Regions from separate parts of the Streptococcus pasteurianus genome, predicted to be linked through region 1. Evidence: riboswitches for the same ligand, from Rfam matches in the RefSeq annotation. Region 1 holds a riboswitch; the other holds the start of a gene.
The links. Region 1 has a riboswitch for FMN ahead of ribD (bifunctional diaminohydroxyphosphoribosylaminopyrimidine deaminase/5-amino-6-(5-phosphoribosylamino)uracil reductase RibD). Riboswitches for the same ligand answer to the same signal wherever they lie in the genome.
Positions count from the first base shown of each region.

Region 1 (15,501 bases):
ATCAGAAAATTAAGCTCCTTTGTATAATAAAGGAGCTTTTAATGATGTCGTCAAAAAATTCTCAACTGTCTGCTTTGATTGAAACAGCTTTGGTAGCTGCTTTAGCCATGGCTTTATCTTATATTCCAGATTTTGCAAGCTGGTTCACACCGTCGTTTGGAGCTATTCCCTTGGTTCTCTTTGCACTACGTCGAGGAACAAAATATGGCATATTAGCTGGACTGATTTGGGGCTTGCTGCATTTTATCCTTGGTAAAGTTTGGTATTTAGCTTTATCACAAGTACTTATTGAATATATCCTTGCCTTTGTTTCCATGGGATTAGCTGGGATTTTTACCGTTCCTTTTCAAAATGCTCTGGTCAAGGACAATAAAGGACGTGCTTTATTTTACGCAACAGGTGGTGCTGTTTTAGCTGTCTTTGTTCGCTATTTCTGGCACTTCGTCGCTGGCTTTATTTTCTGGGGCAATTATGCGCCAAAAGGAATGTCGCCTTACTGGTATTCATTTACCGTTAATGGAACAGCTGGGATTTTAACCTTGATTTTTGTTATTTTAGCGCTAACTATTATCATTCCGACACAAGGAAAACTTTTCTTAGTTAAGAGATAAAACAAAAAAACACGTTTGTAGCGTCAGATTGAAGAAAAAGTCCATTTTGGATATTTTTCTTCAATCTTTTTTTCTTTTTGTTAAAAAATAAAAAACCTTAGGAACACCGTTATATCAGCATTTCTAAGAGTTTATTCAAATCGATAGATACACTCTAAATTTACAATATTTATACTGTTGAGAGGGTTTGTCTACGCTCTGACACGTTTGTAGCGTGTTTTTTTAATTGACCTTGAGACGACGATGATAACAGCGGTAAAAAAGTACAACCCACATCATGGCTTGCGAGAAAATGGTCATGCTCAATAGCATACCAATGGCTTTTATAGCAATATCCAAGCCAATCCATTCATTACAATAGCTTCTTGCAGCTGCTTCTGCTGCATTTGTGGTCACAACATTAGTTAATTCTGAATACATCTAGACATTGGTGAAAGAAACGAGCATAACAATAGCACCATAAATAATTTGAGCTACCGAACTGTTAAAGTCATTAGCTACTAAAGATGTCGTATTCGATATATCATATAACGTAAAAGTGCCACAATGAGAAACACTCAGGAAAAATACGATTAGGTTCGGTAGCCCCTGGTCCGCTTTACATTGCTGAAGATGTGGCATCCGAGCATATTAGCATTGATAATAATTTGCTTTCGGAAAATGATGTCATTGCTAAATTGCTGTCTCAAGATTATCAGCTCATTTTTACGCACCAAGAAATTCAAACAGATGACATCGAATCGCTTTATGTCGGCACGGAAAGTTTACGTGTTAACAGTGATGCCATAGTTGTCCCAGCTAATAAAACCGAAACGACGTTTCAAGAAATGGCTGGTTTTAGTTTCGTGGTTCTTCGCGACATTGGCATTTGGCAACGAATTATCGAGGACAATATTCCAAATGCGAAATTCATTTACCAAGCTGAAGTTGATGATTTCAATGAAATTAGGCGCTATTCGAGTTTGCCGTATTTCACAACCAATATTACGCAGCTCACGCGCGAAAGGCAAGTACACAATCGCCGTTTAGAAATGCCAATTACCGACGAAACTGCACAGATTGATTTTTACCTTGCCTATCTGAAAACAAACAAATCACACTTCAAAGTGGACATTACCGCCATTCAAACCGCCTGGGCACATTTGAAATGAGAATGACGAAATAGCTGAGTGTTCTTGCTCAGCTTTTTGCTATCTATCACGTTTGTTTTAGAGTTGTTTTGCTAGGTTAATCATTTCAAGCACACCTTGTGCGCATTCGCTGCCTTTATTTCCTGCTTTTGAACCTGAGCGTTCGATGGCTTGCTCAATATCTTCTGTCGTAATCACGCCAAACATAACTGGAATATCGCTTGTGAGATTGATTTGCCCGACACCTTTTGCCACTTCATTACAAACAAGATCGTAGTGACTAGTTGACCCACGAATAACACTGCCAAGTGTGATAACACCGTCGTATTTTCCACTTGCAACGATTTTTTTCGTCATAAATGGAATTTCAAAAGCACCTGGAACCCAGTAAACATCAATAGCTTCTTTAGCTACTTCGTTACGAATCAAGCCGTCCATTGCTCCACCTAATAATTTCGAGGTAATAAATTCATTAAAGCGTGCAACGACGATAGCGATTTTAACATCTTTTCCAATAAATTTCCCTTCAAATGTTGTCATGATTTTTTCTCCTTAAACGATGTGTAATAAATGATGAAATTTTTCTTGTTTGGTTTGCAAGTAAGTACGATTTTCAACGTGCGCTGGAATTTGTAACGGTAAGCGTTCGACAATCTCGATACCAGATTTTTCAAGCTGTTCTAGCTTATCAGGATTGTTAGTCAACAGCTTAATTTGTTTAATGTTCAAAAAGGACAATATGTCTGCTGCAATCTGGTAATCACGCTCATCTGGCGCAAAACCAAGCTCAAGATTGGCATCATAGGTATCAAATCCTTTTTCTTGCAGCTGATAAGCTTTGAGCTTATTTTTAAGACCAATACCACGTCCTTCTTGGCGAAGGTATAAAATCGCTCCGCATCCAAGCTTATCAATTTTCTTCATCGCTGCGTGCAGCTGCTCACCACAATCACAACGTAAAGAGCCAAAAATATCACCTGTCAAACATTCCGAATGCAGACGAACTAATAGTGGTTCATCAGACGTCAGGTCACCTTTTGATAACAAGAGGTGCTCACGTTTTTTCTCATCTTCAAACAAGCGAAGCTTAAAATCACCATAAGCCGACGGTAACGTTACCTTTGGGCTATCTTGAAAGCTCACATAACGTGCGATATCTCCCACTTCAATCATGGTCAAATGCCATTTTTCAGCATAAGCGTGCAAATCAGCTTTTCGTGCCATGGTGCCATCATCTTTTAAAATTTCGCAAATATAAGCTGCTTCTGTGCTACCAGCCAAACGTGCTAAATCAAGACTAGCTTCTGTATGCCCACGCCGTTGCAAAACACCGCCGCTTCGTCCAACCAAAGGAAACATATGCCCAGGTCGGTGAAAATCACTAGCTTTACTAGCCTTAGCAGCCAAAGTTTGAATGGTCTTAGCACGGTCAAAGGCTGAAATACCTGTTGAGGTTTCTTTATGGTCCACGCTGATAGTAAAGGCGGTGCCATGCGCATCAGTATTTTCTGCTGACATAGGAACAAGTTCCAAACGCTCAGCAATGCTTTTAGCTACTGGCGCACAAATCAAACCACGCGCGTGCTTGGTCATAAAGTTCACATTGTCAGCGCTAGCCAATTCGGCTAAACCAACCAAATCCCCTTCTGCTTCGCGGTCATCATCATCAACCACCACGATTAATTTTCCTGCTTTCAAATCAGCAAGAGCTTTTTCGACATCCTTAAACATTTATTGTCCTCCCATTTTTGTAACTTGTGCTTGCATGTATTTGGCTAAAATATCCGTCTCGATATTGACCTTATCGCCTTTTTTGAGTCGAGCCAAGTTAGTTTCTTTCGCCGTATGCGGAATCAGCGACACGCTAAATTGCCCAGACGTCACCGACACCACCGTCAGACTAACCCCATTGACTGCGATTGAGCCCTGCCCCACGATTTGCCCTGCGAGTTTTTGGGAAATAGCAAAGCTGAGCACGATAGCATTTTCATCGCTGTGTTTTTGGATGAGAGTTGCGACACTATCAACGTGCCCCGTCACAAGGTGCCCTTCAAAACGTGCATTAGCAGCCATAGCCAGCTCAAGATTCACCAAATCACCGATACGACATTCTGAAAAAATAGTGCGCTTAAAAGTCTCTGGCATAATATCCACCGTAAACGTATCACCTGCTTTAGCCACACAAGTCAGACAAACCCCATTGATTGCCATACTATCACCGACTTTGTAATCCGCTAATAATTTTCGTGAAGCTTTGCAAGTTAATTTGATACTGTGTTGCTGTTTGACGATTCGGCTGATACGCCCTTGTTCTTGAATTAATCCTGTAAACATCACAACCTCCTTTTGACTGACAAACGTAGATTAGTGCCAATTGTTTGAACTGAAAAATCCTGCAAATCGTAAACTTGTTCAACCTGACGAGAACTTGCCATAGCAGCTCTGCCATTGCCACCAATCACCTTAGGGGTCACGTAAGAAATGAGCTCATCCCATAAATCGCTCGCTAAAAATGCATCATGAACCTGCGCTCCGCCCTCGACATAAACAGACTGAATCTTTTTCTCATAAAGCGCCTGCAAAATGTTAGCAATGGAAAAATTAGATAAGGCTATAACCGTGATATGCGCAGGCAAATTCGCAACTTGTCGCCTACTAAAAATGTAAACTGGCGCTGATTGATTTTTAAAAATTTGTAGCTCTCGTTTGTCAAAAATGCGCCCTGTTTCGTCCAAAATCACGCGTACTGGCGGATACAAACTCGTCCCAGCGCCCAATAATTGTGGGTTATCAATCAAAACTGTGTCAGCACCAACCAAAATGGCTTGGTAATCATCTCGCTCATCATGAACAAAACGGTTGGTTTCATCATTGGTCAAGGCAGTTCGTTTGCCAAGCACCGCAATTTTCCCATCCAAACTCACCGCTTGTTTCAAAACCACGTAAGGGCGCTTGTATTCATGGTAAAAATTATAATGCGGATTAAGTGCGCGTGCCTCATTTTCCAAAACTTGTGTGACAACCTCAATTCCTTGACTTTTCAAGAATTCTAAACCTTTTCCAGCAACCAAAGGATTGGGGTCAAGCTGTCCAACAACAACCTTTTTAATGCCTGCTTCAACAATCGCCTGCGTACAAGGCGGCTGCTTCCCAGTATGATGACAAGGTTCCAGAGTCACATAAAGAGTTGAATTGGCTAGTTCTTCAGGGACTTCACAATGCAAAATCGCATTTTTCTCAGCATGCTCGTGACCATACTGCAAATGCGCACCACGAGCAATCACACGACCATTTTTAACGATAACCGCACCAACTAAGGGATTGGTATAAATCTGCCTAAAGCCTTGTTTAGCTGCTGCAATTGCCTGTGCCATATAGTTTTCGTGCATAAAAGCCTCCTTTCTAGCAAAAAAATCCCAATGAAAACAAGCTTAGCGACCTTAGCCAAAGCAATTTCATCGGGATAATTCATTTTTACCATTGCATCAAGCAACACCAAAAAACAATAATTGTAATCAAAAACCTCGTAGCAATACACTACGAGGCAATCAAAGACAACTAAAAAAGTATTCCAAAAAGCAAGAGCCTTGCCCTTTGACACTCTATCAATTTCTTCTCCCATCCAGACTATACTGTCGGTTCTGGAATCGCACCAGATCAGCTTGCGCTCACGGACTTATCTTTGCTCATTTGATTATCAAACAAAGTTGATTGATGATTTGCTTTTAGTCTAGGCGACACCTTGCAGACATAACTGGTGTTAGGCAAGAGGCGTCAACAACGAATAAAAGCAAATAGCAATCAACGACAAAGAATCACCGTCGGTCGGGAATCACACCCCACCCCGAAGAAAACTATTCAATTCTTTTTTAGATTAGCACGATTTAAAAACGCTGTCAATCATTTTTCTTATTTTCTGAAATATTTATTAACAAAGCGAATGTTCGCAAGATTGATATAGAGATAGATTGCTGTCGTTACGACCAAACCTGAAGTGACATCAACTGAGCTAAGTGTTGCTAACACACACAACACAATATAAACAAATGGTAAATACTGATTAAGATTAAAAACAATCAAGAATGCTTGTTCATAATTTGCTTGAAGCTCCCCTTCATCATAAGAATAAGCAAATTCCTTTACTTCTTTAATTGTCGGAAAAGTTGATAATTTATAGTGACGAATTTTCTGAGTTAATTTAAATATCATCACTTGAAAAATAATTAGCAGAGCTAGGAAAATGATATCTTTTACATATGCTGTAAGATTAAGGGCAGCACCGCTAACAATCCTATCATGGAAACCGTAAACATCACCAAATATTGAAAGGAGAATTAACGCTACTGAGACATTGTAGAAAATTGTTGCAAACTCTAAATTTTTAAATGTCTTGCGATAAACCTCATAACTATCATCTTCATCAGCATCATCACCCATGCTTTCATAACGATTATGGTAATGGTTTGCTTGATACATAAACCATAATGTAACAATAATTGAAATAGCAGTAATCCCATAAGCCAAAGCCATAAAAGTATCATAATTAAACGTTAACACATTATCGCCAAAATCAACACCAAAATAACCAATAACAATAAGCCCACCTGCAAGCGCACTAACTACGAAGATTCCAAACCACGTTAAGATACGTTGTGCAATTGTTAATCTTTTTGTTTTTTTCATTCTTCTTCTCCCTCTTCATCAAGACTAAAAACATTTTCGACAGGTTCGTTGAATATGTGTGCAATGCGCAGAGCGATAATCACCGATGGCGTGTATTCATTGCGTTCTAGGAGACTGATCGTTTGCCTAGAAACCTTAGCTAATTTGGCTAGTTGAGTTTGATTTAACCCATCACGCGCCCGCAATTCTTTAAGACGATTTTTTAAGACCAAAATACCCTCCATTCTAGTAACTAACAAAAGTTGCTTCCTTTTTAGAAATTGTTTTTTAACAATTCCTTCCTCCTAGGATTTGGTGCTTCTGATGTTAAATAAGCACCAAAAATAGCAAGAAAAATAAGAAACCAATTTTTATCCGACATATAATCTCCTCCCTTTTGTTGATTTGATTATAACATCGTTTTTTATTTTTGACAAGCATCTTTGTCAAAAATGAAAAAATATTTGTCAAATAGTATATAATTCTTGTCAAATAAAAACTCAGATTAAATAATCTGAGCTCCTAAAATATCAATATTTTTTACAAACCATTCACCAACGCCACCAATTTTTGGGCATGTCCTTGTGATTTTACAACCATTTCTTGTGCTTTGTTAGCGTCCTCTCGAAGTGAGTAAGAAACACCATGTGTGACAATGTGACCTGCATAGTTTAACTGTGTTAATTTCGCTGTCAAACGAATTGGTGCCAAAAGGTCATCAATCGTCGTGCCTGCTTCTGCGCTATAAGCCGCTTCTCCTGCTCCAGTTGTCAAAGATGCCACCAAATATTTTCCTTTCAAAGCATCACCAGTTGAACCATGTGAAAAGCCGTGAACAAAGACCCTTTCAATCCATTTATTAAGCAAAGACGGCGTCATATACCAGTACAATGGGTATTGGAAAATAATCACATCAGCCTCTCGCAATTTATCCTGCTCTGCTGCCACATCAATCTGATAATCAGGATACAAATCACTCAAGATGTCCAATTCCACCTCTGGCAAAGCTTTCTTCACTTCTTCCAAAATCGTTTTATTGGCTAAAGAATCATTTTTCAAATCGGGATGCCCTGCAACAATTAAAATATTTTTTGACATATTTTTACCTCTCATATTTTCAGAAAATTATATACATTTTCAACCAATTTGTCAACTTAAAAAGAAGTTGAGACAAACTTGCCCAACTTCCCTAGCTTTTACGCAAAAACCTCTGCCAAAATGGCTACGCCTTGGTCTATTTCTTCCTTCGTCAAGGTCAATGGTGGCAAGAGACGAATAACATTTGTTCCTGCTGTCAAGACAATCAAGCCTTTATCACGTGCTTTTTCGACCAATTCGGCAAGATTTTCAGTCGTTTCAATCCCAATCATGTAACCAAGACCACGAACATCAGTCACTTTTGCATTGCCAGCCAAAGCTTTCTTCAATTCAGCTTGCAAGTAATTTCCATTGTCAAACGCTTGTGGCAAGAAACCGTCAGCCAACATAATATCGAGTACGCTTGAGGCTACTGACATGACAAGTTTATTACCACCAAAGGTTGAACCATGGCTACCGTAAGAGAAAGCAAAACCAAGTTTTTCCTTGGCTAACATGGCACCGACTGGTACACCATTTCCAAGACCTTTTGCCAAAGTGAAAATATCAGGCTCAATGCCATAATGTTCAAATGAGAACAATTTACCAGTACGTCCCATACCAGTTTGCACCTCATCAACAATCAGCAAAATACCTATTTCTTGGCAAAATGCGCTTAATGCTGTCACAAAACCTTTGTCAGCTGGACGAACACCTGATTCCCCTTGAACCAATTCCAACATAATCGCGGCAGTATCATCGGTTACCAAGCTTTTCACGCTATCTAAATCATTGTAAATCGCATAGCTAAAATGTGGCACGCCATCACCAAAACCAGTTTTAATTTTGTCTTGCCCAGTTGCGGACATTGACCCAAAAGTACGACCATGAAAAGAATTAACAAAAGCAATGATTTCTTGCTTGCCAGTCGCCTTACGTGCAATTTTAATAGCAGCTTCATTGGCTTCAGCACCACTATTGGCAAAGAAAGCAAGATAATCTTTATTCCCAATCAACTTGTCTGCCACTTCTTCTTGCAAAGAATTAAGGTACAAGTTTGGTGTGTGCCAGATTTCTTCAGCTTGTTTTTGTAAGGCAGCTTTTACTTCTGGGTGAAAACCAAGATTTGTCACACCGATTCCTGTTGAAAAATCAAGGTATTTCTTGCCGTCTTGGTCAAAAAGGTAATTTCCTTCTGCCTTGACAAATTCAACGGCTGCGCGTTTATAATTTTGAAATAATTTTGTCATTGTTATCTTCCCTTTCATGCTAGAGTTAGCAGATGATTGAAGTTCCTGTTACCAGATTGTCGCCAATCAATACCTCACCAACACCTGCTAAAACGGTATTTACCGCTGATTCAATCTTAGGAATCATGCCTCCTGTGATCATTCCTTGGTCAATCTTATCTTGAAATTCTGTCGAAGAAAGGCTATCGAGCACCGCACCATTTTCCAAAACACCTTTAACATCAGTCATCAAGACTAATTTTTCAGCACCGAGGGCAACGGCAACAGCTGTTGCAAGATAATCCGCATTGATATTTAGCATATCACCATCTTTAGAATAGCCAATTGAGGCAAGGACAGGTAACATTTGATTCGCCAACATTTTTTCCAAGATTTCCGTCTGAATTTGTGAAACATTGCCAACATAACCGTAAGTTTCTTGGTCTAAGAAATCAGCCTGAACGACTTTTTCAATATCAGACAAGAGTTGAATGCTATCAATAGACGACTGGTTAAGTTTTTTAACCAAATTTTCTCCAACGATATTTAACAAGGCATAGCTAACAAGCTTCATGTCAGATTGGCTCGTCACACGCAGACCGTTGATTTTCTTAACAGGCACGTGCTCTTCTTCCATTAATTTGTTAATCGCAAAGCCCCCACCATGAACGATAACCAACTGCTTGCCTGCTTCTTTCCATTTTTTGATTTGATTAATAAAGTCTTGCGAAAGGTGCTGACTAGCAACACCTCCGATTTTAATCACAATAATATTTTCCATATGTTTCTTCTCTTTATGTGCGATAAAGGGCATTAATTTTCACGTAGTCGTACGATAAATCACAGCCCCAAGCTTTTCCTACTGCTTCACCAGAATGCAAATCAACCGTAATCGTAATCTCATCCTCGTGCATGATGTCTTGCATTTCCTCAACTTCAAAGTCAACTGGGCTTGATTTTAGCATAACAGGAATGTCGCCGAGGTAAATGTCAATGTTGTCAACTGGAACATCAACACCTGCATAGCCAACCGCTGCTAAAATACGTCCCCAGTTAGGGTCCTCTCCAAAAATCGCTGTTTTAACAAGACTTGAACCAACGACACTTTTTGCCATCATACGGGCATCAAGGGCATTAGGTGCATTCTTGACATTGACTTCAATGAGTTTGCTTGCACCCTCACCGTCTTTGGCGATTTTCTTAGCCAATTCTTGCATGACGTAATTAAGCATTGCTGAGAATTTATCAAATTCTGGTGTATCTGGCAAGATTTCTTCATTCAATGTACAACCATTTGATAACACTAAGACCATGTCATTTGTTGATGTATCACCGTCAACCGTAATTTGGTTAAATGTTGTTTCAACATTTTGGCTTAGCGCAAGCTGCAAGGTCTCACTTGAAATATTCGCATCACAAGTGATAAAAGCAAGCATGGTTGCCATATTTGGATGAATCATTCCTGAACCCTTCGCTACACCAGCCATGGTCACTTCATCACGACCAAATTTTTCTGTGACAGCAACGGTTTTAACCATAGTATCTGTTGTTAAGATAGCTTTCGAGAAATCATCAGAATTACCATTAACAACAAGCTTAGAAAGCCCAGTTTTAAGAGTATCCATTGGCAACAAATCACCAATAACACCCGTTGAAGCAATACCGACCAAATCAGGCTCAACGCCTAATTTTTCAGCTGTCCATTTTTGCATAGTATAGGCATCTTCCATTCCTTGCACGCCCGTACAAGAATTTGCCACTCCTGAATTCACAACGATTGCTTTCATCTTTTGCGCTTTTTTAATGGAATTTCGTGTCACAATCAATGGCGCAGCAATGACTTTATTTGTCGTGTAAACACCTGCTACACTAGCGGGAACTTCTGAAACAATCCAACCAAAATCAAGTTTTCTTTTCTTAAATCCTGCATGCAAACCGTCTGCCGAAAAACCAAGAGGGCTCGCAACATTTCCTTCAATCACTTTCATCTTCTTATACCTGTAACACGTAAGGAACTCATACTTCCCAATAACCTTCTGTGCTACTTCCTTTCTATTTCTATAAATAATTCGGTGAAATCAACAAACCTTCTGTTTCGTTCCAACCATTCATCAAATTCAGATTTTGCACGGCTTGACCAGCAGCGCCTTTAATCAAATTATCGATAACAGATACGACCGTCAGCACATTTGTGACATCATTGTAAACAAAACCAATATCTGTAAAGTTTGAACCGATAACATTGTGCAATTCTGGCAAATCATCTTGGATGCGAACAAAAGGTTTGTCCTTGTAAGCATCCTTGTAAATGGCGTATAATTCCGCTTCGCTCAATGGTTTTTTCAATTTAACATAAGAAGTCGCCATAATCCCACGGTTAACTGGCAACAATGACGTTGAAAACTGAATGTGGTGTAACTTCTTGCTAAATAATTGCAATTCCTGCACAATTTCAGGAATATGCTGATGACGGTTTAATTTGTAAGTCACGTAGTTATCATGCACATTGACAAAGTGACTTGATTCTGATAAAGCTTTACCAGCCCCCGTCAAACCACTTTTTGCATCAACGATGATAGAATCTTCTTCAGCCACACCAGCTTTTAGCAATGGAATCAAGGCTAATTCTGTTGCTGTCGCATAGCAACCAGGGTTTGAAATGAATTTCTTACCTTGGACATCTGTAAATTCTGCCAAAGCATATGTAAATTTATTCAACACATCATCACTAGCTGGTGTTTTTTTATACCATTTTTCATAAGAATCAGCTGGCAAACGATGGTCTCCCGACAAATCAATCACTGGGAAATCAGTTTCAACAAATGGCTGCGCTAACTGGCTAGCCACCCCACTTGGTGTCGCAAAGAAAACCAAATCTGATTTTTCCATGATTTCTTGAGCATTAAATGCCTCAATAACTAAGTCACAAACACCAACAAGGTAAGGGTATAATTCTGACAATCGTCGGCCGATTTCCTTAGTTGCATGAATCGAAGCAATCGTAACATTTTTATGATTATTCAATAATTTAACTAATTCGAGACCACTATATCCAGTGATACCAACAATTGACACCTTCATAATATACACTCCTTGAATAAATATGTATTCAATTTTATAGTATATTTATTCATAAGTCAAGTGTTTTTTGCATAAAAAACAAAAAAAGCATAAATTTTCACTTATGCTTTCACTATTTTTCAAATAATTTCAGTTTGTTAATTCGCTCGACGGCTTCGACAAGGCGGTCTGGTTCGACGAGCAAGCCGATTCTGACGTATCCGTCTCCTTGTTCTCCAAAACCTTTTCCTGGTGCGACAGCAACATGAGCTTCATTTAATAGCAAATCTGCAAAGCTTTCGCTGTCATCCCCTTCTGGTACGGGCATCCAAGCATAGAATGACCCTTTTGACTCAAAAGCATGCCAACCAATTTTTTCTGCTGCTTGAACAAAAGCATGGCGACGCTCGTTGTATTTCTGATTTAACCCTGCGATTGCTGCTTTTGCTTTTTCATCTAAAAGAGCTACTGCTCCCGCATCTTGAATAGCAGGGAAGATACTTACAAAAAGGTGGTCTTGTAGCAAATTAAGCGCTTCAATCAATTGTTCATTTCCTGCCGCAAATGCCAAACGCCACCCTGCCATATTAAAGGTCTTAGAAAAAGTGTATAACTCAATGCCGACATCTTTAGCTCCAGGTGTTGACAAAAAGCTTGGATTCTCATAACCGTCTGCCCCTAAGGCACCATAAGCAAAATCGCTAACTACCCCAACCTCGTATTTTTTAGCCCAAGCGACGAGTTCTTCGTAAAACGCTGCAGTTGCAACCGCACCTGTCGGATTATTAGGATAATTAACATAGATGAATTTCGCACGTTTAGCTATTTCTTCAGGAATAGCTTGCAAGTCTGGTAAGAAATTATTTTCAGCTTTTAACGGAAATGTCTCATAGTTGATTTTTCCAAGCGACACACTTGAGAGATAATCTGGATAACCTGGGTCTGGCAACAAGAGCAATTCATCAGGATTCATTGTCGCCAGAGGAAATTCTACCAAGCCAATCTTTGCGCCACCAAGGACACAAATTTCCTTTTCGCTATCAAGATTTACATGATAATTGTCCTTATAAAATTGACTGGCTGCCGCTTTAAAATTACTATTTCCACGAAATTGCGAGTATTTATGAGAAGCAGGATTTTTGGCTGATTCAACTAAAGCATCAACAATGTAATCATAAGTTGGCTGATCTGGATTGCCCTGTCCAAGATTGATGACATCATAGCCTTCTGCCACTTTGGCATTAACTTTTGCGACAAGACTAGCAAAAAACTGTTCTGGCAATTCTTGTAAAATCTTTGATTGTGAAAACACCTTAATTCCTCCTAATGATACAAATCTGGCTTGCGGTCAGCAAAAACTGGAATGTGACCTCGATTTTTTTCAACTTCTGTCAAATCAAGTTCAGCCGTAAAAATTCCCTCTTGATTATCTGGCACTTGTAAAACGATTTTCCCCAATGGGTCAATCACCAGAGAATGCCCAGAAAAATGGTCTGAAATGCCATCGCCAACCCGATTGACAGCCACGACAAAGGCTTGATTTTCAACCGCACGCGCTCGCAATAAAATCTCCCATTGCTCTACACGTTCTTTGGGCCATTCAGCTACTACAAATAAAACCTTAGCACCGCTAGACATCAAGGTTCTCACCCATTCTGGAAAACGAATGTCATAACAAATCACACTAGCTGCTTTGACATCATCTAGTTCAAAGACACTTTCTTTATTGCCTGCTTGCAGGTACTCATCTTCTACCATTAAACCAAACAAATGCACCTTATCATAATCAGCAATCACTTGCCCCTCTCGATTAAACACATAGGTCGTATTAAAAAAGTGATTCTCTTTTGCCGTTGCGACCGAACCAGCCACCAAATTAACATGGTACTTCTTAGCAAAATTTCCTAAATCCGTTATCGTTTCTTTCCCATTAACATCAGCAATATCTGCCAGCTGTTTCAAGGCATAGCCAGTATTCCACATCTCAGGAAGAACAATCACATCTGGCGCATCATGCACCGCTTTTTCCAATAACTCCAATACTTTCTTTCTATTTTGCTCAGGATCCGCTTCACGGATAGCCATCTGAATAAGTGAAACTTTCATTTTTCCCTCAATTCTATCTTCTGTGAAAATATTCTGAAATCTTAGTGACTATTATAACAGTCTAAAAATCCCTCGTAAAATAGTTATTTTAAATAGACTCGATAGTTAAAAACTATAACTAAAAAACCCACCTTTTTAGGTGGGCTTATGTTTATTTTCCGCTATCTTGTAACATTTTTATCAGACTGCTGAGGAGGCTGCCTTCTGCTAAAGCGACTAGTAAGGTTACCCAATCAACATGACCTTGCAGAGCATCTACAATAATAATGTAAGCAAGAATCAGCAGCGTTATGCCGATAAAAGCGATAGCTAATTTCAAAAGTGTGTTTTTAGATTTCATCTGACAAAACAACTCCTTTATCAGTCAAAGACTGCCTAACGGATGTTACAGATTTTCTGCTACTGCTGCAAAAAGGTCTGCGATTTTAGCAGCATCTGAACCACCGGCCATGGCCATGTCTGGTTTACCACCACCACGACCTGATACGATTGGTGCCAAAACTTTAATCAAGTTACCAGCATGAACATCTTTTGATTTGCTTGCTACAAGGACATTGACTTTTTCGCCAATAGCTGCTGCCAAGACAAGAACGTCAGAATAGTCTTTTTGTTTCCAGTTGTCAGCAAATGTACGAAGGGCACCTGCATCAGAAACAGTTACTTGGCTAGTGACAAAGCGAAGACCGTTTGCTTCTTTAACATCTTTGAAAACGTCACCAGCTTGTGCTGCTGCTGCTTTTTCTTTCAATTCAGCATTTTCTTTTTGCAATTTGTGCAATTGTTCTTGCAAGCTTACTACTTTCTTAGTAACTTCTTTCAATTGAGGCACTTTAAGAGTTTCAGCAATTGCTTTAAGGTCTTCTTCTTCTTGACGGTATGCTTCAAAGGCTTCTTTACCAGTTACAGCAAGGATACGACGAGTTCCTGAACCGATACCTTCTTCTTTAACAATCTTGAAGATTCCGATTTCAGCTGTATTTGAAACGTGTGTACCACCACAAAGTTCAATTGAGTAATCGCCGATTGTTACAACACGTACGTTTTTACCGTATTTTTCACCGAACAAGGCCATAGCACCCATTGATTTAGCAGTATCAATGTCAGTTTCAACAGTCTTAACTGGAATAGCATTCCAGATTTGTTGGTTAACTTCTTCTTCGATTTGACGCAATTCATCAGCAGTTACTGCTTCAAAGTGAGTGAAGTCAAAGCGCAAGAATCCTTCTTCGTTAAGAGAACCAGCCTGAGTAGCGTGTTCACCGATAACGTGGTGAAGTGCAGCGTGAAGCAAGTGAGTAGCTGTGTGGTTTTTGATAACACTGTGACGACGTTTGCTATCAATTTCAAGTGTGTATGTCGTACCAACTGACAAGCTTGCGAGAACATCAACTGTGTGAAGAGCTTGACCATTTGGAGCTTTTTGAACATCTGTCACGCGAGCAACGATGTCACCTTTATCATTTTTAATAACACCGTGGTCAGCTACTTGTCCACCCATTTCAGCGTAGAATGGAGTTTTCGCAAAGACAAGCAATACTTGACCTTCTGAAACAGCTTCAGTACGTTCGTTATCAGCGATAATAACTGACAATGTAGAATCAAGAACTTCTTCAGTGTAGCTAAAGA
Region 1 covers NZ_CP039457.1:602,206-617,706, reverse strand. The annotation lists gene thiT (energy-coupled thiamine transporter ThiT) at 45-611, shown strand; gene E8M05_RS11425 (hypothetical protein) at 834-1,031, opposite strand; gene E8M05_RS03405 (LysR family transcriptional regulator) at 1,226-1,762, shown strand; gene ribH (6,7-dimethyl-8-ribityllumazine synthase) at 1,820-2,281, opposite strand; gene E8M05_RS03395 (bifunctional 3,4-dihydroxy-2-butanone-4-phosphate synthase/GTP cyclohydrolase II) at 2,294-3,472, opposite strand; gene E8M05_RS03390 (riboflavin synthase) at 3,473-4,075, opposite strand; gene ribD (bifunctional diaminohydroxyphosphoribosylaminopyrimidine deaminase/5-amino-6-(5-phosphoribosylamino)uracil reductase RibD) at 4,075-5,130, opposite strand; FMN riboswitch at 5,348-5,597, opposite strand; gene E8M05_RS03380 (DUF3169 family protein) at 5,651-6,424, opposite strand; gene E8M05_RS03375 (helix-turn-helix transcriptional regulator) at 6,421-6,663, opposite strand; gene E8M05_RS03370 (NAD(P)H-dependent oxidoreductase) at 6,944-7,501, opposite strand; gene E8M05_RS03365 (acetylornithine transaminase) at 7,600-8,730, opposite strand; gene argB (acetylglutamate kinase) at 8,756-9,490, opposite strand; gene argJ (bifunctional ornithine acetyltransferase/N-acetylglutamate synthase) at 9,504-10,697, opposite strand; gene argC (N-acetyl-gamma-glutamyl-phosphate reductase) at 10,768-11,790, opposite strand; gene E8M05_RS03345 (pyridoxal phosphate-dependent aminotransferase) at 11,903-13,081, opposite strand; gene E8M05_RS03340 (carbon-nitrogen family hydrolase) at 13,093-13,875, opposite strand; gene E8M05_RS03335 (hypothetical protein) at 14,027-14,215, opposite strand; gene alaS (alanine--tRNA ligase) at 14,261-15,501, opposite strand, start outside.

Region 2 (15,501 bases), 1.1 Mb from region 1:
TTGATACTCATAATTCTGACCATGCTATGCTTTTATTAGCTAACAATGGTTATTCGCGTGTTCCGGTTATTACTAAAGAGAAAAAATATGTTGGAACCATTAGCATTGCGGATATTATGTCTTATCAAGCCAAAAATCAGTTGACAGACTGGGAATTAGCTCAAACAGATATTGGTAAAATGGTAAATACTAAAATGGAAACGATTAGTGAAACGTCAAATTTGACGGATATTATGCATCTTTTGGTAGATTATCCATTTTTACCTGTTTTAGATAAAAATGACCAGTTTTTGGGCATTATTACTCGTAAATCGATTCTAAAGGCGGTGAATAGCCTTTTACACGATTTCACTGATTATTACACGATTACTCCGAAAGATGATTGATTTTATCCAAGATTTTATTGATAGCAAGCCCTTATCTGAAAATACAAAGAATGCCTATTTTTATGATTTGCAACAATTCGTTGAAGCTATTGATGGCAAAGTTAGCAAAGAAAAGCTGGCATTGTATGAACACTCTTTGTCACTTTTAAAAGCTTCGGCTAAAAAACGAAAAATTTCAGCGGTCAATCAGTTTCTGTATTTTTTATATGAAACAGACCGACTGGACCATTTTTACAAGTTGAGTAATAAAGAGAAAATCACAACAAAACCAGTTGAACTGGCGCTTTTGGATTATCGTTCTTTTTATCAGGAAACGAATTGTCAAACAGGGCAGCTAATTGCGCTTTTGATGATTGAGCTTGGTTTATCACCAAGTGACATTCAACAGTTAAAAATTGCTGATTTTGATTTGACTTTTGCTGTTTTGCGCGTGCAAAGAGCAGGCTTAGTGAGGGTTTTAGAGCTTCCTGAAAAATTATTGCCTTATGTGGCAGCAAGTTTTTCAGAGAATCAGCTTTATCTTTTTGACAATCAAGGACAACCTTATTCACGTCAATGGTTTTTCAATCAACTAAAATCATTTTTAGCAACCTTGGATTTAGATTACTTATCTGCGCAGGCAATTCGCAAGCAGTACATTTTGCATCAAAAAGCAGCAGGTAAATCAATATTGGAGGTTAGTCGTAATCTGGGCCTTAAAAGTCCAGTGACTTTAGAGAAATTTTATAAATAATGGATATTAAGTTAAAAGATTTTGAAGGTCCTCTTGATTTGCTTTTGCATTTGGTTTCAAAGTACCAAATGGATATTTATGATGTGCCGATTGTAGAAGTTATTGAGCAATATTTGGCTTATATTTCAACCTTGCAAGCCATGAAATTGGAAGTGGCTGGTGAATATATGGTTATGGCAAGTCAGCTGATGTTGATTAAAAGCCGTAAGCTTTTGCCAAAAGTTGTCGAGGCAGAGCCAGAAGAAAATGACCCTGAACAAGAATTGCTGACCCAAATTGAGGAATATCGCCGCTTTAAAGCGATTAGTGAGGAACTGTCAGCGCAGCACGACGAACGTGCTAAATTTTATTCAAAACCAAAGCAAGAATTAATTTTTGAAGATGCTGTGTTAACACACGATAAGACGGTCATGGATTTGTTCTTATCGTTTTCGCATGTCATGGCTGAAAAACAAAAAGAATTAAAAAATAGCAATACAGTTATCGAACGTGATGATTATCGCATTGAGGACATGATGACAATCATTGTGGAACGTCTTAATGCGACAAAAAAACTAGTGCTGACAACCGTTTTTCGTGAATGCCAGACACTTCCTGAAATGATTACCATTTTTTTGGCAACCTTGGAATTAATCAAAGTTCACGAAGTTGAGGTTGAACAAGAAAAAAATTTTGGTGACATTGTTTTACGAAGTGTTAGCTAAGCTGTCAAATCTTGTAGAAGGCATTTAGCAAAAGAAGATTAAGAAAGGAAGTTACATGAACTATTTAGCTCAGATTGAAGCCCTCCTTTTTGTGGCAGGTGAAGAGGGATTGAGCTTGCGACATTTGGCTAGTATGGTTAATTTAACACCGACAGCTCTCCAACAACAATTGGAAAAATTAGCCCAAAAATATGAAGTAGATGAGACATCAAGCCTCTGTCTGATTGAAACCGCAGGTAATTATAAAATTGTAACGAAGGAAATCTTTGCTGGCTTACTACGAGAGTTTGCTAAAGCACCTGTCAACCAAAGTTTATCACGTGCGAGTTTAGAAGTTTTGTCCATTATTGCTTATAAACAACCTATTACACGTATTGAAGTTGATGATATTCGTGGGGTGAATTCAAGCAGCGCTATTAGCAAATTGATGGCTTTAGGACTGATCACAGAAGCAGGGAAAAAAGAAGTTATTGGTCGTCCAAATCTATATGTGACAACTGATTATTTCTTGGATTTCATGGGCATTAATGACTTGAGTGAATTAATCGACGTTTCTAATATTGAGTTGGTTGATGAGGAAATGACCCTTTTTGATAATTCTGGCTTGCCTGAAGAAGGTTAGACAGTCGCTAAAAATAATGAAATACTGTAAAATAACAATAAAATCAATTGGTATTTTATAGCATGTAGTAAAGGAAAGAGAATGAGAATTAATAAATACATTGCCCATGCGGGAATTGCCAGCCGTCGTAAAGCTGAAGATTTGATTAAAAGAGGTTTGGTAACCATCAACGGTAAAGTTGTTACAGAACTAGCTACAACGGTTAAAGCTGGTGATGTTGTTGAAGTTGAAGGGACACCAATCTATAACGAAGAAAAAGTTTATTACCTTCTTAATAAACCTCGTGGTGTGATTTCAAGTGTATCAGATGACAAAGGCCGTAAAACGGTTGTTGACTTGCTACCAAATGTTACAGAACGTATCTACCCTGTTGGACGTTTGGACTGGGATACCACTGGACTTTTGATTTTGACAAATGATGGTGATTTCACAGATGAAATGATTCACCCACGTAATGAAATTGACAAAGTCTACTTAGCTCGTGTTAAAGGACTTGCGACAAAAGAAAATCTTCGTCCATTGACACGTGGTGTTGTTATCGATGGCAAAAAGACAAAACCAGCTCGCTACAATATCATTAAGGTAGATCCTGAGAAAAATCGTTCAGTGGTTGAATTAACCATTCATGAAGGACGCAATCACCAAGTTAAGAAAATGTTCGAATCAGTTGGACTTTTGGTAGATAAATTGTCTCGTACGAACTTTGGAACTTTGGATCTATCAGGACTTCGCCCAGGTGAATCACGTCGTTTGAGTAAAAAAGAAATCAGCCAGTTACATAATTTAGCTGTTAACAAACAAAAATGATAAAAAAACTTCTTATTGCGCTTGTTAAATGGTATCAAAAACGGATTTCCCCCATTACCCCTCCATCATGTCGCTATCGACCAAGCTGTTCGTATTACATGATTGTGGCGATTGAAAAGCATGGGCTAAAGGGTGTCATTATGGGAGTGGCAAGGATTTTGCGTTGCCATCCCTTTGTAGAAGGTGGGGATGATCCAGTGCCTGATTATTTTACGCTTCGACGCAATAAAGATTATCGTAAAAAGAAAGAGGAAAGCTAAGCTTTCCTCTTTTTGTGTATTAATATTTAGACCATGTTTTTGGAATGAAGAGGAGCAGCATTGGGTAAATTTCCAAGCGTCCTGCAATCATGGCAAATGACATGAGTAATTTTGAAAATGGACTAAAGATGGCAAAGGTTTGGCTTGTGCCGAGCATTGGTCCGATGTTGTTAAAGGTTGATGTTGCTGCGCTGACAACAACCATAAAGTTATTATTATCAAGCGATAACATCAAGGTCAATCCTAGAAGTAAGAAAACATAAAGCGTCAAATACTTAAGGACACCGTGTTGAATTTCCTTATCAAGTGGTTGCTCGTTGATATGAATAGTCATGATACGGTGTGGATAAAGGGTTGAGAGCACTTGATTTCTTGCGATTTTAGTTAGAATAAGCGTACGCATGACCTTAATCCCACCAGCGGTTGATCCAGCAGATCCACCGACAAACATGAGAAAGAGCAGGATAACCTGAGCAAACAAAGGCCAAACGGTCAAATCGGTCACTCCAAATCCTGTTGTTGTCATGACGTTAGCCACTTCAAATAATGAATTTTCCAAAGCTTTTCCAGTACTTGGATAAAGGCCACTAACATTCAACCAGATTAGGGCTGTTGCAATCATAACAATCCCAATATAAGTTCTTAGTTCTTCGTCTTTAAAGAATGCTTTAAACTTGCGAAGTAATAAGAAGTAGTACAGGTTAAAGTTAATCCCAAAAAGGAGTACAGCAATTGAGACAATATTTGTGATTAGTGAACTGTTGTAATGAGCAATCGAATCATTATAGACTCCAAAACCACCAGTACCAGCACAGCCCATTGCTGTGATGACACTGTCAAAGGCAGGCATGCCAGCTACCATTAAAATAACTACTAAAATAGCAAACATGCTGAGGTAAATGACATAAAGGATTTGCGCTGTTTCTTTCAACTTAGAAACCACTTTACCAAAGACAGGACCAGGTACCTCAGCACGCATAACTTCTAAGTGGCTATTTTTACTATTTTCCATAATGGCTAGTGCAAACACCAATACCCCCATACCACCGATAAGGTGGGCGAAACTTCGCCAGAAGAGTAGTGAGTGTGATAGTACGGCAACATCAGGTACAATAGTGGCACCAGTTGTGGTAAATCCAGAAACCATTTCAAAGAAAGCATCAATGATACTTGGAATTTGTCCTGAAAGTACAAACGGCAGCGCTCCAAAGAATGACCAAAGTATCCAACATAGAGCAACAATTAAGAGTCCCTCTTTGGTGTAAACATGGTAATTTTTTGGCTTGAAAGCAACTCCAAGAAGTCCAATGATGACAAGCATTCCAATCGTGATGACCAGGCTGTTAATCACGCGTATATCTTCATGATAAATGAAAGCCACAATCACAGGTATCAACATCAAAGAGGCTTCAATCAAGAGCAGTTTTGAAAGGAGGTAACGAACCATACTTTTATTCATAACTTACCTCGCTAACAAATCATAGATGCGCGTGATGTTTTTCAAGAAGGTTACGACGACAATCTTATCACCAACTTCAAAGACATCCTCACCAGTTGGATAAATGGTTTTACCTTTGCGGATAATCGCAGCAATCAGAATATTTTCTTTGAATTTCAGTGATGAGAGACTCTTGCCTGCCATTTTATTATTTTCACGAATTTCAAATTGTAAGGTCTCGATACGACCATTAGCAACGTGGTGCATGGCATCAAGGTTTGAGTCTTGGGCATTCACACGACCACGAATGAAGTGCATCATGCTATCAACCGCAATACTTTTTGGTGTGATAATACTTGAAAATTGGCTAGTGTCGATAATTTCAAGCAAGCTAGTACGGTTGACTTTGGTGATATTTTTTCGTACGCCAAGTGTTTCAAGGAACATGGAAGTGATGATGTTTTCTTCATCTACCCCAGTTAGTGTTGCGACCGCATCAAAGTTTTCTACACATTCTTCTAGGAGTACACTCTTGGCTGTACCGTCACCTTGAACGACATGGACGTTTGGAAAGTCTTGGCTGAACATCTGAGCTTGCTCAGGATTATTTTCAATGACCTTAAGATTCATCTTAGTGTTCTTAAGGATGTTGAGCAAGTAGTATGCAATTCGTCCAGCACCAATAATCATCATGTTTTTGATAGATTTGGTTTTTACAGAATTGTGGAAAAGAATCATGTCAATACGATTTCCTGTAACGAAAATCTTATCAGCAGTTTGTAGTGTTGCATCCCCATCAGGAATGATTAATTTTCCACGACGTTCGATAGCACAGATAACTATGTTGCCGAATTTTTTACGGAACTGGCTTAAACTCATGTGGCAAAGTTTACTGCCATCAGAAATCACAAATTCCATCAGCATGACACGTCCATTGACAAAGTGCTCAACAGAAAGGGCATTTGGAAAGTCAACAGTATTAGCAATATAACGTGCAGTTAACAATTCTGGATTGACCACCAAAGAAAAGCCAAGAAAATTCTTATCTTTGAAATAAGTATTTGAGTATTCTGGATTACGAACACGGACAACCGTTTCTTTAGCGCCCATTTGTTTGGCAAGAACAGCTGAAATCATATTAACTTCGTCTTTATCAGTCAGAGCAATAAAGATATCGCAGTTAGCAACATCAGCTTGCTCAAGGATTTTAAAGTTAGCACCATTACCAACGATTCCCATAATATCGTGACGTTTGGTAATATTTTTTAAAACAGCTTCTTTTTCTTCAATTAAGACGACATTGTGTTTTTCTTCAACAAGAGAGCGACAAAGTGCGGTACCAACCTTACCTCCGCCGACAACAATTATTTTCATTTTAACCTCCGAAATGTATCGTATCTATATTACTCTATTTTTCCTAAAAATACTAGCCATTCTAACTGCTGACAAGGGATTAAGCTTGATTTATCAAAGCTAACAATGATTGTTAAAATTATATAACATTTTTACAAAATACTTGCTAAATGAGAAGGGGAGAATTATAATAAATCGTTATCTAATTTTAGGGAGAATTTCAATGCTTGAAAAGTTAAGAAATGTTTTTATTGGTAATCCATTAAAATCAGCTGGCGAGTATGATGAAGAACATTTATTGTCTAAATCACAAGCGTTAGCGATGTTATCGAGTGATGCTCTTTCGTCTATTGCCTATGGACCAGAACAAGTTATCTTAGTTTTAACAACGATTTCTGCGGCAGCTATTTGGTGGTCTCTACCGATTGGATTATTGGTTTTGGTATTGTTAGCTAGTTTGACAATTTCTTACCAACAAGTTATTCACGCCTATCCAAAAGGTGGCGGAGCATATATGGTTTCGACTGAAAATCTATCGCCAAGCATGGGCTTGATAGCTGGTGGTAGTCTTTTGGTTGATTACATGTTGACGGTAGCAGTATCCGTAGCATCTGGTGCCGATGCAATTACATCAGCTTTTCCTGCTATTAAAGAATTTAATCTGGAAATTTCTATTGTATTGGTTCTAATTTTGATGTTTATGAATTTGCGTGGTTTGCGTGAATCAGCGACCTCGCTGATGATTCCAGTTTACCTTTTCATTGTCAGCATCCTTTTCTTAATTGGCTACGGAGGCATTCAAATTGCAACGGGGCACCTTGCTTATAGTGCAACAGCACATGTTGGCAAAGTTGTTCCTGGGGTGTCGTTGATTCTTTTACTAAGAGCTTTCACAAGCGGTTCGGCTTCCCTTACTGGTGTTGAAGCTATTTCAAATGCGGTGCCATTTTTCAAAAAGCCTAAAGAAAAAAATGCTGCTGGTACGCTTGCTATCATGTCAATCATTTTAGGTGTTATGTTTGCAGGTATCACTTTCTTAAACTATTGGTTGGGCATTTTGCCAACAGCACATGTGACTGTTTTGGCGCAAATTGCTCAAAAGGTCTTTGGAGATTCAGCAATTGGAAACGCACTTTTCTATATTTTCCAGTTGTCAACAGCACTTATCTTAGCCGTAGCTGCTAATACTGGTTTTTCAGCCTTTCCAATGTTATCTTTCAACATGGCTAAAAATAAATACATGCCACATCTTTTCATGGAAAAAGGAGCCCGTTTAGGCTATTCTAATGGAATTATTACCTTGGCAGGCGGAGCAATTGTTTTGCTCTGTATTTTCAATGGATCAACAGAACGTCTTATCCCACTTTATACAATTGGTGTTTTTATTCCATTTGCTCTTTCACAAACTGGTATGGTCATCCATTGGAAACGCAAATTTGGTAAAGGGTATTTGAAACATTCGCTTGCTAATATTTTAGGAGCAATCATTTGTTATCTGATTATCTTGATTTTATTGATTTTTAGAATCGGTGAAATCTGGCCATTCTTCCCAATTATTGTGGTCTTGATGATTCTATTTTATTCAATTAAGAGCCATTATAATAATGTTGCCATGCAGTTACGTTTAACAGACGATGTCAAAAATATTCATTACGACGGCAATACGGTTTTGATTTTAGTTGGGAATATCACACAAGCAAGTATTCGTGCCATTAATTACGCCAAAAGTATCGGTCAAACCGTTGTTGCTATGCATGTTTCAACGTTAGAAACCCGTGAAAAAGATTTGGAAATTGAACAAGAATTTAAAACCTATTTCCCAGACGTAACGTTTGTCAATATCGAATCAAACTACCGTGATGTTGTGAAACCAACAATGTCATTCGTTCAAAAAATGAATCGGGAAGCTAAGAAAAACAACCATACCATGACGGTAATTATTCCAAAATTCATTCCAAAACACAGTTGGCAAAATATTCTTCACAACCAAATGAGCTTACGCTTGCGTGCTCGCCTACGCTGGTATGAAGATATTATCATCGCAACGTATTCTTATCATTTGAAAAAATAAATACATAAAGCCCTGAATTTCAGGGTTTTTTTAAAAAAATGAAATAAAAAGTATTGAAACCGTTATTTTTAGGAAAAGAGTCAAAAAATCTTGAAAAAATACGCAAAAACATCACAAAATCATGTCAAATGCGTTGACTTTAGGTATTAAAGTGTTATAATAAATATCAAGAATTCGTTAGTTTAAATCAAACCTGTTATGATTTAAGTTAATGAATCGCCGCCAACCACATTGTTTGCTGAGCTTGACTCCGAGCAGTGTGGTTTATTTTTATGTCGAAATGAAAGGGTAAGTTATGAATATTGAAGAGCTTGACTATCACGAAGAACCGAATAAAGCGACGAATCATATTGTTCTTTTTCAACCACAAATTCCACAAAATACAGGAAATATTGCCAGAACTTGCGCTGCGACAAACGCTCCTTTGCACATTATTCGTCCAATGGGATTCCCAATTGATGACCGTAAAATGAAACGCGCGGGGTTGGATTATTGGGAAAAACTTGATGTGACATTTTATGATAGTTTGGATGAATTTATGGAAAAATGCGATGGTGAGGTTCATTTGATTAGTAAATTTGCCAACAAAGTGTATTCTGATGAAAATTATAACGACGGGAAGCACCATTATTTTCTTTTTGGGCGTGAAGATAAAGGTTTGCCAGAAGAATTTATGCGAGCTAATCCTGAAAAAGCTCTTCGCATTCCGATGAATGATGAACACGTTCGTAGCCTAAACTTATCAAATACTGTTTGTATGATTGTTTATGAAGCTCTTCGTCAGCAAGCTTTTCCGAATTTAGAATTAAGTCATACTTACGCACACGATAAATTAAAATAATTCATATGAAAGCAGTCAAAATGGCTGTTTTTTTGATAATGGCAAGGTTTTTGTGCGAAAAATATTGCATGAATGCTGTTTTTTTGCTATTCTAGAATTGTCTTCAGGGCAGGGTGTAATTCCCGACCGGCGGTAATAATTGCTGAAAATTTTCAACAACTTAGTTTGGTAAGAGAACGAGAGTGATTTAAGTCCGCGAGCTGCAGGGCAGCTGATCTGGTGCGATTCCAGAACCGACAGTATAGTCTGGATGGGAGAAGACTAAGAGTTTGGCTATGCTGTTTTTGTTGTGCTACCATATACTCGAACGCCTTCTTTCAATTTGAGAAAATTGGAGGAACTTTTTTATGCCTGAAACAATGACTAATACGCGTAAAATCGCTCATATTGCGATTTTATCTACACTTTCTTTTTTGCTGATGTATCTTCAGTTTCCACTGATTCCATCAGCTAGTTTTTTACAGTTTGATTTTTCAGTTTTGCCTGTTTTAGTTGGGCTTGTGATGTTTGATTTGAAGAGTGCTTTGGGAATTTTAATTCTTCGTACTCTGCTAAAGCTTTTGCTAAATAACGGTGGTATTTCAACGATTATTGGTTTGCCAATGAATGTCCTTGCTCTAGGTGTTTTTGTAGTAGCGCTAGCTATTCTTTGGAACCAAAAACCAAGCTTGAAAAATTACATACTGGCATCAGTCGTGGGAACGCTTGGCTTAACTGTGGTAATGTTTATGCTGAATTATGTTTACGCTGTGCCACTTTATGCCAAATTTGCGAATTTTGATATTTCTGCTATTTTAGGTTTGGGAAACTATCTCTTTGCCATGGTCATTCCATTTAACCTCATTGAAGGGATTATCTTTTCGGTGACATTCTTTATTTTATATAGTTGTCTTAAACCAATTTTAAAAATAGATTAAGTTGAAAAATTTTTAATACTTCCCCTAGGTTTCTTGCTTTTCAATTTCTAGACTTAGACCTCAAACCATCCACTGGATGCTTTGAGCTGTCGGCAAGTTTAACAGTCCAGTGGACTGTTAGAGGAAACCAAGGAATTCTTAAAACTTCCGAGACGTCATTTCTCTTATCTGCAACCTTAAACAATCTTCCAGATTGTTTAAGCGGTACAAAGTATTGTTTTGTTGGGAGCAAAATTCGCAAATAATTCTAAAATAAACAGAGAAAATAATTATTTGTAACCTATTTTGGATTAAAAGTGGTTTGTCTATACTCTAAAAGCCAACAATGTGTTGGCTTTTGCTTTACGCTCAAAAATGTTATAGTTTAAGTGGAATGAGGGAAAATAGATGTGGGTTTTATTTGCGATTTTATCGGCAGTATTTGCTGCGTTAACATCTATCTTAGCTAAGATTGGGATAAGTGGTGTCAATTCAAATTTAGCGACAGCTATCAGAACAGTTGTCGTGGTTTTCATGGCTTGGGGAATAGTCTTTATCACAAATGCTCAGAGTGGTATTGGTGATATTAGCCGAAAAAGTTGGTTGTTTTTGATATTGTCTGGGCTTGCTACTGGTGTTTCTTGGTTATTTTATTATCGCGCTTTACAAATGGGCGACGCTTCAAAAGTAGCTTCGATAGATAAATTAAGTGTTGTCATCACCTTGATTTTAGCCTTCATTTTTCTAAATGAACAGCTAACTTTAAAGTCAATGCTTGGGTGTTTGCTGATTGTGGCTGGAAGCCTTTTGATGATTTTGTAAACTGTTTAGAATGATAAATTCCTACAATTTTGCCACAGATTTTTCGAGGATTTATCTGGGATTTGAAAACTAACTAAGGTATAATAGACTTACGACATTTTGATAGAAAAGGTATTGTAATATGAAACATAAACAAAATTATTTTGTAGGAGCTTCATTTTTCCTTGTCATTTTTATGATGTTAGGCTATTTGGTCAAATTCTTTCCTGAGACTTTGGCTGGAATTGACTCAAGCATTCAAACAAGTGTTCGTGGCGACCTTCCTGCCAATGCGACAACTTTCTTTAAAATCGTAACGAATTTTGGACACGAAGTTTTTATCTTTGTTTATGTCTTTGCCATTGCTTTTGTATTTTATTTCTGGAAAAAGTGGAAAGCAGAGGCTATTTTGCTAGCTGGAAATTTAGTGTTAATGGGTATTTTTTCAACAGGTTTTAAATACCTTTACAATCGTCCGCGCCCAAGTATCCAGTACTTTATTCCAAAGCCAATGGGACCATCATTTCCTAGTTGGCATTGTGCGGCAACCATGGTCGTTGCTTTGAGTTTGGTTGTGATTATGGAACAACACTTAACCAAGATGATACTTAAACGTTGCTTACAAGTTTTAGTTGTGGTTATTGCTTTGACAACAGCACTTTCAAGAATTTACTTAGGGGTTCATTATCCGTCTGATATTTTGGGAGGCTGGTTACTAGCATTTACTATCGTAGCCGCAACCTATCCATTTTATGACAAAAAACGCTTTGAATGGCGCTTTCAAGGAAAACAAGAGTGAAAAAATTAGAATGAGAGAATAAAAGAAACTGGGGTCATCCCAGTTTCTTTTATAGCTAAGAATACGCTTACGACAAGTGATAAGAGTTTGTTTGTTTTTGGGAAAGTGTTATAATATAAGCTATGAAAAAGCGTTATAATACTTTAAATGATTATTATCGTCAGATTTTTGGGGAGAAGATTTTTAAAGTTCCTATCGATGCGGGCTTTGATTGTCCAAATCGAGATGGTACGGTCGCACATGGAGGCTGTACATTTTGCACTGTATCTGGTTCAGGAGATGCGATTGTTGCTCCTGATGCACCAATTCGTGACCAATTTTACAAAGAAATTGATTTCATGCACCGCAAATGGCCAGATGTTAAGAAATACTTGGTTTATTTTCAAAATTTCACAAATACGCATGATACCGTAGATGTCATTCGTGAGCGTTATGAGCAAGCCATTAATGAACCTGGGGTGGTTGGTATCAATATTGGTACGCGTCCAGACTGCCTGCCAGATGAGACGATTGCTTATATTGCTGCGCTTTCTGAGCGTATGCATGTAACGGTTGAGCTTGGTTTGCAAACAACTTATGATGAAACATCCAAAATCATCAATCGCGCGCATACTTATGACCTTTACGTTGAAACGGTTAAACGCTTGCGTCAGTTAGCGCCAAAAGTTGAGATTGTTTCACATTTGATTAATGGTCTGCCTGGCGAAACGCATGACATGATGATTGAAAATGTCAGACGTTGTGTGACAGATAATGAAATTGACGGGATTAAGCTTCATTTATTGCATTTGATGACAAGTACGAAAATGCAACGTGATTACCATGAAGGGCGTTTAAAATTGCTGGGTATGGAAGAATATGTTAATATCATCTGTGACCAACTGGAGATTATTCCTAAAAATATCATTATTCATCGTATTACAGGTGACGCTCCGCGCGATATGCTCATTGGTCCAATGTGGAGTCTTAAAAAATGGGAAGTCTTAAATGCCATTGATCAAGAAATGGAACGCCGTGGTTCTTATCAAGGGTGTAAGCTAGAAAATAAGGAGGTCGTGTTATGATAAAACGTCCTTTGCATTTATCTCATGATTTTTTAGCAGAAGTTTTGGATGAACAAGCTATCGCAGTTGATGCGACCATGGGAAATGGCAATGACACAGCTTTTCTTGCCCAACATGCTAAAGAGGTTTATGCCTTTGATGTGCAAGAACAAGCTTTGCAAAGCACGAAAGAACGTTTAGAAAAACAAGAAATTCACAACGCTCATTTAATTTTGGATGGGCATCAACATATTGACCATTATGTGAATCAACCAATTCGCGCAGCTATTTTCAATTTAGGGTATTTGCCAAGTGCTGATAAAACGGTTATCACTAAACCTGACACAACCTTGATTGCTGTGGAGAAAATTTTAGAAAAGCTTGAGGTTGGTGGTCGCTTAGCTATCATGATTTACTATGGACATGAGGGTGGCGACATGGAAAAAGATGCTGTGCTAGAATATGTCAATCAGCTAGACCAAAGGCTTTTTACCGCCATGCTGTATCAACCTTTAAACCAAATTAATCAACCACCATTTTTAGTGATGATTGAAAAATTAAAACAGTCGAAAGAGAGTTAAGCATTATGCAAACCGTAGCGGTTCGTGAAAAATTACATCAAATGCATCAAAAATATTTAGATGACGCAAACACTAAACCGTGTGCCAAGTTGTCAGAAGAAGATGCAGAGAAAATCTTGACAATTAAGAAAAAGTTAGCTAGTCTTGAAAAAGAACGTTGCGTACGACTTCGTGATCGTAAAGATGTTACGGCTATTGATCAAAAAATTGCCAAGCAAAAAGAACGTTTTACTGTTTATTGCCGCCAAAAACAACGATAAGGAGTGATGGTTTATCGAGAGTTCTATCCTTGTTATAGCATTTTTATTAATGCTTATTGTTTCCAACGTCATTAATCGTCTTTATCCTAAATTGCCTTTACCTTTTATCCAAATTGTTTTGGGAATTTTGGTGGGTGTTTTAGCAAAAGAGACGACACTCACTTTAGATTCAGAGCTATTTCTGGCTTTGGTAATTGCACCGCTTAATTTTAGAGAGGGGCAAGAAAGTGATGTGACGACCTTTGTCAAATACAAGTCGATTGTGGCTTATCTGATTTTGCCAACTGTTTTGATAACAATGCTGACAGTTGGTTATGTGACTGGTAAGTTATTGCCTGTTGATGTCCCCTTGGCTGCTAGTTTTGCCTTGGGAGCAGCGCTTGCTCCGACAGATGCCGTTGCGTTTTTATCAATTGCAAAACGGTTTAAATTTCCAAAGCGAGTCGAATCCATTTTGACAATAGAAGGGCTTTTGAATGATGCCAGCGGTTTGATTTCTTTCCAATTTGCTGTGACGGCTTTGACTACTGGAGCCTTTTCTTTGCTTACTGCGAGCTTTAGTCTGTTTTGGGCAATTATTGGTGGAATGTTGGTCGGGCTATTTTTTGCCTTGTTAAATCGAGGAGTCATGGCTTTTCTTGAAAAAATTGACGTCGCTGATGTGACAGGGGCTCTCTTATTGGAATTATCATTGCCGATTGTGTCATACTTTGTTGCCAGTCTTTTTGGTGTATCGGGTATCATTGCTGTCGTGATTGCTGGATTATCACAAGCCAGTCGCTTCAAACGAATTCGCTTATTTGATGCTGAGGTGGACCGTGTCAGCCAGATTATTTGGGAGACGGTCAGCTTCATCTTAAATGGCTTTGTCTTTATCGTTTTTGGCTATGAATTGACACGTATTGTTGAGCCTGCTTTGACCAATCCTTTGGTTAATAATTATCGTCTTGCGGCGATTGTGTTAATCGTGACAGCTTTGCTCTTTTTAGTTCGATTTGTCATGGTTGGGCTTTATTATATTCTCCATTATCGTAAAGAAAAACGTTTCAGTAAATCACTATTGAGGGAGGTTTTACTGTTAACTTTTTCTGGTGTGAAAGGGACGGTATCAATCGCGACAATTTTGCTATTGCCGCAGTTTGAAAGTTACGCCTATAGCTTGATTTTATTTACTGTAGCAGCGGTGACTTTGTTAAGTTTTCTAATTGGAGTATTTGTTTTACCACACTTGGCACAAAACTCTGATGATACTGATACTACCGATTATGTCACTCAAATTGCTATTTTAAATGAAGTGGTTAAGACATTGGAGCAAGATTTAAAAGAAGTCAAGAACAAAGGTCCACTTTATGCAGCCATTGATAATTACAATGGGCGTATTGAGCACTTAATTTTGGAACAAGAGCCGACTATTGTCAAAAAAGAATTGGCTTACTTGCGCTTGATGATTCTTGGAATTGAAAGCGATGGTTTAGAGCATGCTTTTTCAGAAGGCAAAATAGAATTAGTTGAATACCGTTTGTATCAACGTTATTTGCAAAATTTGGAACGTCAGATTAATCGCGGTTTTATTTCAACGTTTAGTTATTTCTTCACGATTAGCATGCGAGTGATTCGTCGCTTAGTTCGTGAAAGCCTTAGTTTTTGGCCGACTATCCGTCACTTTCTTTCTGGAAAATCACGCGAAATTAAATTGACAGAAGATAACCGTGACCGCTTGACAGAGCTTTATTTAAGCAATACGGAGCTGGTGTTAGAAGGGTTACAAGATTTGGAAGGCATTTATAATTCTGAGCTGATTGGCTTTCTTCAAAGGTCACGCCTACAAGAAGCTAATATCATTGAATCGGGCGTCTTTGTTGAACGTGTCATTGCTCATATGAAACCTGATAATATTGATGAAATG
Region 2 covers NZ_CP039457.1:1,696,366-1,711,866, reverse strand. The annotation lists gene cbpB (cyclic-di-AMP-binding protein CbpB) at 1-386, shown strand, start outside; gene xerD (site-specific tyrosine recombinase XerD) at 379-1,119, shown strand; gene E8M05_RS08905 (segregation/condensation protein A) at 1,119-1,823, shown strand; gene scpB (SMC-Scp complex subunit ScpB) at 1,879-2,445, shown strand; gene E8M05_RS08895 (pseudouridine synthase) at 2,527-3,252, shown strand; gene yidD (membrane protein insertion efficiency factor YidD) at 3,252-3,512, shown strand; gene E8M05_RS08885 (TrkH family potassium uptake protein) at 3,532-4,971, opposite strand; gene trkA (Trk system potassium transporter TrkA) at 4,975-6,324, opposite strand; gene E8M05_RS08875 (APC family permease) at 6,527-8,374, shown strand; gene E8M05_RS08870 (tRNA (cytidine(34)-2'-O)-methyltransferase) at 8,670-9,215, shown strand; FMN riboswitch at 9,311-9,481, shown strand; gene E8M05_RS08865 (ECF transporter S component) at 9,563-10,132, shown strand; gene E8M05_RS08860 (EamA family transporter) at 10,520-10,933, shown strand; gene E8M05_RS08855 (phosphatase PAP2 family protein) at 11,055-11,711, shown strand; gene E8M05_RS08850 (tRNA modification radical SAM protein MnmL/YtqA) at 11,834-12,775, shown strand; gene E8M05_RS08845 (tRNA 5-(aminomethyl)-2-thiouridylate-methyltransferase MnmM) at 12,772-13,335, shown strand; gene E8M05_RS08840 (hypothetical protein) at 13,341-13,595, shown strand; gene E8M05_RS08835 (cation:proton antiporter) at 13,645-15,501, shown strand, end outside.
Region 2: linked by a shared signal. The riboswitch ahead of E8M05_RS08865 (ECF transporter S component) and the one ahead of ribD (bifunctional diaminohydroxyphosphoribosylaminopyrimidine deaminase/5-amino-6-(5-phosphoribosylamino)uracil reductase RibD) in region 1 are both predicted to bind FMN.